Linked DNA regions of Acuticoccus sediminis. The protein of the gene in region 2 interacts with the protein of the main gene of each other region in a pairwise test. Links are inferred from orthologs where the notes say so. Each region holds a gene or a part of one and is shown on either strand. Other genes may lie near its edges. The genes, in order: ccmE and DLJ53_RS23325.

Region 1 (3,303 bases), on a different replicon or contig from region 2:
TGGATCGTGTTCGCCGTATTGGCGCTCTTGACGCTCGCCTTGGTATGTCGACCGCTTCTGGCGAGCGGCGAGCCGGCCGTCGGCGGATCGGACGAGGTCGTCTACGCCGCGCAGCTCGAGGAGATCGAGACCGACCGCGCCAACGGCACCATCGGCGAGGAGGAGGCCAAGGCTGCCCGCACGGAGGTTGCCCGCCGCCTGCTGCGCGCCCACCGCGAGGCGGGCGAGGCCGCAGCCATCGGCCGGCGCCGCTGGGTCGTCGCCGCGATCCTCGTCGTGCTGATCCCCGCCGTTACGGTGGCCGGCTACCTGACGCTCGGCATGCCCGGCTACGGCGACCGACCCCTCGCGGAACGCCAGCAGACCAGCGGGACCGACGTTGCCGAGCTACTCTCCCAGGCCGAGGCGCGCCTCGCCGCCCATCCGGAGGAGGGGGAGGGCTGGGCGGCCATCGCGCCGATGTACCTGCGCCTCACCCGCTTCGCCGACGCGGCCGAGGCCTATCGCCGCGCCATCGACCTTCTGGGCGAGGACGCGCGGCTCCTGACCGGGCGCGGCCAGGCGCTGATGTTCGCCGGCGGCGGCACCGTGCCGGACGAGGCGGTCGCGCTGTTCGAGCGGGCGTCGGCGCTGGAACCCGAGGCGGTGGCGCCGCGCGTCTTCCTCGCGGTCGCCGACCGCCAGCGCGGCGACCTCGGCGCCGCCGCGAAGCGCTGGGCCAGTCTCCTCGAATCGAGTGACGGGACCGAGAACTGGCTCCCGCTCGCCCGTTCCGAAATCGCCGCCCTGCAGCAGACCGACGCCGCCGCGGGCGGCACGGCGGCCGCCGCGCTCGCGGCCCAACCGGGGGCCGGACCCCGCATACCCGCCGCGCAGCAGGGGGGGCCGAACCCGTCGTCGTCCGCCGCGGCCGCCATCGCCGCGCTGCCGGCCGAGCAGCGCGCGGCGCAGATCGAGGGCATGGTCGAGGGCCTCGCCGCCCGGCTCGAGGCCGACGGCGGCAGCGTCGACGAGTGGGTGCGTCTCGTGCGTTCCTACCGCGTCCTCGGCCGGGACGAGGACGCCGCGGCGGCCAGGACGAAGGCCCTCGCCGCGCTCGACGAGACGGACCGGGCCGCCTTCACGCAAGCCGTCGGCCCTGCGACGGACGGGCGCTAACGTCCTGCTTTGATCCAGGTCGCCGCGCCCATAAGCTGTCTGCGCATAATGGGCCGGCACGCACCGGGCGCGGCCGACCGCCGAGCCCGCCGCACGCAGAAGCACGGCACGCAGAACAGGACCGGGTGGAGACACGACGTTGCGACGAGTAGGGCGTAGAGCAGCATTCGAAACCGATCGGGCCGCGACGGGCGCGGCCATGGCGGCATCGCCGCACCCGGAGGGCGGCCGATGACCCGGCGCGGACGCAAGGCGCGCCGTCTCGCCCTCGTCGGCGTCGCGGGGCTCGCGATCGCGGCTGCGGCGGCGCTCGTCCTCTACGGCCTCGGCGACAGGATCACCTACGCGGCGACACCCACGGAGCTGAAGCAGTCCGTCCACCCAGCCGGCGCGCGGGTCCGCCTCGGCGGCCTCGTCGAGGAAGGCTCGGTCCAGCGGGGCAGCGACGGCGAGGTCGTCTTCGCCGTCACCGACACGGTGAACCACGTCCCCGTCGCCTACACCGGGATCCTCCCGGACCTCTTCCGCGAGGGGCAGGGCGTCGTCACCGAAGGGGTCATGGACCCGTCGGGCACGCTGAAGGCCGACACCGTGCTCGCCCGCCACGACGAGAACTACATGCCGAAGGAGGTCGTCGACTCGCTGAAGGCGCAGGGGCGCTGGAAGGAGGGCGAGGAGGCGCGCACCGGCATGCAGGGCCTCGCCAAGACGGCGACCGAGAATCCCGACCAGACGATCCCCAAGGAGTGACGCCGCGATGCTGAACGAGGTCGGACATTTCGCACTCGTCCTTGCGCTTGCCGTGGCGCTCGTCCAGTCGGTGCTGCCGATCGTCGGCGCACGGACCGGCGACGCGCGGCTGATGGCGACGGCGGCTCCGTCGGCCGGAGCGGTCTTCGCCCTCGTCGGCTTCGCCTTCGTGGCGCTGGCCGCGGCCTACGTGCGCTCCGACTTCTCGCTGGTGAACGTCTACGAGAACTCGCACTCCGCCAAGCCGCTGGTCTACAAGATCGCCGGCGTGTGGGGGAACCACGAGGGCTCGATGATGCTCTGGATCCTCGTCCTCACGCTGTTCGGGCTGATGGCGGCGACGCTCGGACGCAACATGGCGCTGTCGCTGCGCGCCTGCGTGGTCTCGGTGCAGGGGTGGGTCTCGGTCGCCTTCCTGTCGTTCATTCTCGCCACGTCCAACCCGTTCGAGCGGCTGTTCCCGGCTCCGTTCGAGGGGCGTGACCTCAACCCGCTGCTGCAGGACATCGGCCTCGCGATCCATCCGCCGCTCCTCTACGTCGGCTATGTCGGCTTCTCGATCGTCTTCGCATTCGCCGTTGCCGCGCTGATCGAGGGGCGGATCGACGCCGCGTGGGCGCGCTGGGTTCGCCCCTGGGTGCTGCTGTCGTGGATCTTCCTGACGCTCGGCATCGCCATGGGCTCCTACTGGGCCTACTACGAGCTTGGCTGGGGCGGCTGGTGGTTCTGGGACCCCGTCGAGAACGCCTCGTTCATGCCCTGGCTCGCCGGCACCGCGCTCCTCCACTCGGCGGCGGTGATGGAGAAGCGCGACGCCTTGAAGGTGTGGACGGTGCTCCTCGCCATCATCACCTTCTCTCTGTCGCTCCTCGGTACCTTCCTGGTCCGCTCGGGGGTGCTGACGTCGGTGCATGCCTTCGCGTCCGACCCGACGCGCGGCCTCTTCATCCTCCTGATCCTGGCGACCTTCATCGGCGGGGCGTTCCTGCTGTTCGCGCTGCGGGCTGGGACGCTGAAGGCCGGCGGGGCGTTCGCGCCGATGAGCCGCGAGGGCGCGCTCGTCTTCAACAACGTGTTCCTGACGACCGCCTGCGCGACGGTGCTCGTCGGCACGCTCTACCCTCTGGTGCTGGAGACGGTGACGGGCGAGAAGATCTCCGTCGGCCCGCCCTACTTCAACCTCACCTTCATCCCGCTGATGGTGCCGCTCTTCGTGGTGCTGCCGTTCGGGCCGCTCCTCGCCTGGAAGCGGGGCGACGCGGCGGCGGCGGCGCAGCGGCTGATCCCCGCGGCGGCGATCGCCGTGGTCGGCGCCGCGATCTCGGCCTGGCTCGCGGGGGAGGAGACGGCGCTGACGGCGGCCTTCGGCGTCGCACTCGGCCTCTATCTCATCGT
Region 2 (3,245 bases):
GTCCACGATTTCCGGGTTCACGAACGGCCCGCCGGGTTCGCGCTCGTGGGCCAGCGCCCACCGCACGGTCGGAAAAGCTATGTCTTCATAAGGAATTTCGTCCGGCTCGAAGAGCGCGACCGCCTGGCTCTCCGGCCCGGGGGCAAAGACGGGCGCGTCGAGGTGCGCCCGGTAGATGAGCTGGACCTGCGACAATCTGCGGATGGTGTAGATCGCCAGCAGCGAGTCGATGACGATCGGCGCGGTCGCCTCCTCGAAGGCCTCCCGCAGCGCGCCCTCGACGGGCGACTCGCCATTCTCGAGGTACCCCGCGGGGAGCGTCCAGCGCCCGCGCGCCGGCTCGATGTTGCGTTTGCAGAGGAGGATGCGCGTGCCGTAGCGCACCACGGCGCCGGCGACGATCTTCGGGTTCTGGTAGGCGATGAAGCCGCAGGTGTCGCACACGTCGCGGACGACCGTGTCCCCGTCGGGAACACGGCGGGAGAAGGACGGCGTCACGACCCCGCCGCCTCGCCGTGTTCGCTGATGAGGCGTGTCATCATGTTGCCGAAGGAGCCGGAGAGCGCCTCCTCGGTGAGCGGGCCCACGTGCTTGGCGCGGACCCGGCCCTCGGGGCCGATCAGGAAGCTTTCCGGAACGCCGGTGAGGCCCCACTCGATGGCGCCGCGCCCGTCCGGGTCGACGCCGACCGCGTCGTAGGGATCGCCGAGCTCGGCGAGGAAGCGCTTCGCGTCCTCCGGCTTGTCCTTGTAGTCGATCCCGACCACCGTCAGGCCCGGCGTCCTGGCGAGCTCCACCAGCAGCGGATGCTCGATCCGGCATGGCCCGCACCACGACGCGAAGATGTTCACCAGCGTCACCTTGCCCTTGAAGGTGGCCGGGTCGACGCCGGCCGCGTCCGGGAGTAGGGCGGCGAACGTCGTCGCCGGCGCGTCGCGGCCGATCAGTGCCGAGGGGATGACCGAGCGGTCCTCCCCGTCACCGACGCGCAGCGCGAAGACGGCCGCGAGCCCGGCGAATACCAGCAGGGGGACGGCGAGGAGGAGGCGGCTAGCGCGCACGGCCGATCCTCTCGGCCGAGCGCTCGGCACGCGCGAGGTCGCGCTTCGCCGCGATCCGGCTCAGCACCGCCCACAGGACGAGGCCGAGGATGGCGCTGAAGACGATGGCGTAGGCGGATATCACGTACGGGGCGTACTGGCCCATCAACCGGCACTCCGGGCGGTGCGAAGCCGCAGCGAGCGGGCGCGGCGGCGGATCAGCTCCGTGCGCATCGCCGCGAGATGCAGCGTCATGAAGAGGAGGGTGAAGGCGAGCGCCATCACCAGCAGCGGCGTCAGCATCGAGGCCGGCATCGCCGGACCGTCGAGCCGGATGACGCTGGCGCCCTGGTGGAGCGTGTTCCACCAGTCGACCGAGAACTTGATGATCGGGATGTTCACGAAGCCGATCAGCGTGGCGATGGCGGTGATCCGCGCGGCGCGCACCGGCTCGTCGATCGCCCGCACCAGGGCGATGAGGCCGAGGTACATGAAGAAGAGGATGAGCATCGAGGTGAGGCGGGCGTCCCACACCCACCAGGCGCCCCACATGGGCTTGCCCCAGATGGCGCCCGTCGCCAGCGTCGCGACGGTGAAGACTGCGCCGATCGGCGCCGCGCAGCGCGCCGCGACGTCGGCCAGCGGGTGGCGCCACACGAGGGTGCCCAGCGAGGCGGAGCACATCACGAGGTAGGCCATCAGCGAGATGTAGGCGGACGGCGCGTGGATATACATGATCCGCACCGTCGAGCCCTGCTGGTAGTCCTCCGGCGAGGCCCAGAGCGCTAGGTACAGGCCGACGGCCAGCGCCAGCACCGTCGCCACGCCGAGGATCGGCACCGCGCGGTCGGCGATCCCGGCGAAACGGCCGGGGTTGATGATCGACGGCCGCTTCGCAGCCCCTTCACTTACGACGGACATGACCACTCCTGTGGCGCTGATCGTAATTCGTCCAACTCGGCTTTCAAAGTCCGTCCGAAAGCATCGCATGCGCCAGTCCGCCGCGGACGGCCGCGACCGCGTTTCGCCGCGGCGGGCCGGGCCGGCGCGCGGTCAGTCGGCCTCGCGCAGCGCCGCCGCCGCGGCGATGGGGCCGAGCACCGCGAAGAGGAGCGTCGTCGCGCCGAGGAGCGCGAAGGGCGGGCCCACGGCCCGGCCCGCCGCCGCGGCCTCCACGGCGCCGACGCCGAAGATCACCACCGGGATCGACAGCGGCAGCACCAGCACGGCGATCAGCACCCCGGCGCGCCGCAGCGTCACGGCGAGCGCCGCGCCGACGGCTCCGATCAGCGCCAGCGCCGGCGTGCCGAGGACGAGGCTCGCGAGCGTCACAGCCAGCAGGCCCGGAGGAAGGTTGAGGAGGATGCCCGCGAGCGGCGTCGCGGCGATGAGGGGGAGGGCGGCCGCCGTCCAGTGCGCCGCCGCCTTGGCGAGGACCACCAGGACGAGCGGCGTGTCGGCGAGGCGGAGCTGGTCGAGCGTCCCGTCCTCGTGGTCGGCCTGGAACAGCCGCTCGAGGCCCAGGAGCAGCGCCAGCAGCATCGCGATCCACAGGAGCGCCGGGCCGATGCGCGCCAGCAGAGGAAGGTCCGGCCCCAGCGCGAACGGCGCGACCGCCGTCACCGCCAGATAGAAGATGACCCCGACGCCGCCGCCGCCGCCCGCGCTCCACGCGAGGCGCACGTCGCGCATGTAGAGCGCGAGCAGCCTCATTCCGCCTCCGCCACGGCCGGGGCGGCGTCTTCGGACGGCGCGGCGGCCGAGGTGAGGTCGAGTGTCACGGTGTCGATACCGAGCGGCTCGTGCGTCGCGGCGAGGATCATGCCGCCGCCGGCGACGTGCTCGGCCATCAGCGCGGCAAACGCCGCGCGCGATGCGGCGTCGAGCCCGGCGGTCGGCTCGTCGAGCAGCCAGACCGGCCGGCGCACCGCCACGAGCCGCGCGAGCGCCAGGCGGCGCCGTTGCCCCTGGCTGAAGAGCTGCGCGGGCGTGTCGATCAGCGTCAGCAGACCGACGCGGTCGAGCGCGCTCTCTATCGAGGCATCGATATCCACAGCACCGGCGGCTTCGGCCGCGTTGCCGGACCAGTCGCCGATGTCCGGGGCGTCGAGCGTGCGGATCCAGAATCGCACGTTCTGGTCGGCGGTTAGCGGCAGCTTGATCGCATTCTGGTGTGCGACGAGATGCATCGCCCGGAACGGCGGG

Evidence for each region.
Region 1: the proteins of DLJ53_RS23325 (region 2) and ccmE interact in binary tests that used the Escherichia coli proteins (3 or more experiments, as listed by UniProt). The link is inferred for Acuticoccus sediminis from one-to-one orthologs.

What each region holds. Positions count from the first base shown.
Region 1 is NZ_QHHQ01000003.1:703,762-707,064, reverse strand. The notes cover bases 155-3,148. They hold ccmE (cytochrome c maturation protein CcmE), read left to right. Parts: upstream 155-1,389; coding sequence 1,390-1,908; downstream 1,909-3,148. Other genes in these bases: DLJ53_RS17400 (heme lyase CcmF/NrfE family subunit), read left to right, coding at 1,916-3,148; ccmI (c-type cytochrome biogenesis protein CcmI), read left to right, coding at 155-1,158. Outside these bases: more of ccmI, read left to right, coding at 1-154; more of DLJ53_RS17400, read left to right, coding at 3,149-3,303. UniProt on the Escherichia coli protein: Heme chaperone required for the biogenesis of c-type cytochromes. Transiently binds heme delivered by CcmC and transfers the heme to apo-cytochromes in a process facilitated by CcmF and CcmH.
Region 2 is NZ_QHHQ01000005.1:366,645-369,889, reverse strand. The notes cover bases 84-3,019. They hold DLJ53_RS23325 (heme ABC transporter permease), read right to left. Parts: upstream 1,962-3,019; coding sequence 1,206-1,961; downstream 84-1,205. Other genes in these bases: ccmA (heme ABC exporter ATP-binding protein CcmA), read right to left, coding at 2,750-3,019; ccmB (heme exporter protein CcmB), read right to left, coding at 2,094-2,747; ccmD (heme exporter protein CcmD), read right to left, coding at 1,051-1,206; DLJ53_RS23335 (DsbE family thiol:disulfide interchange protein), read right to left, coding at 495-1,061; DLJ53_RS23340 (NUDIX hydrolase), read right to left, coding at 84-498. Outside these bases: more of DLJ53_RS23340, read right to left, coding at 1-83; more of ccmA, read right to left, coding at 3,020-3,245. UniProt on the Escherichia coli protein: Required for the export of heme to the periplasm for the biogenesis of c-type cytochromes.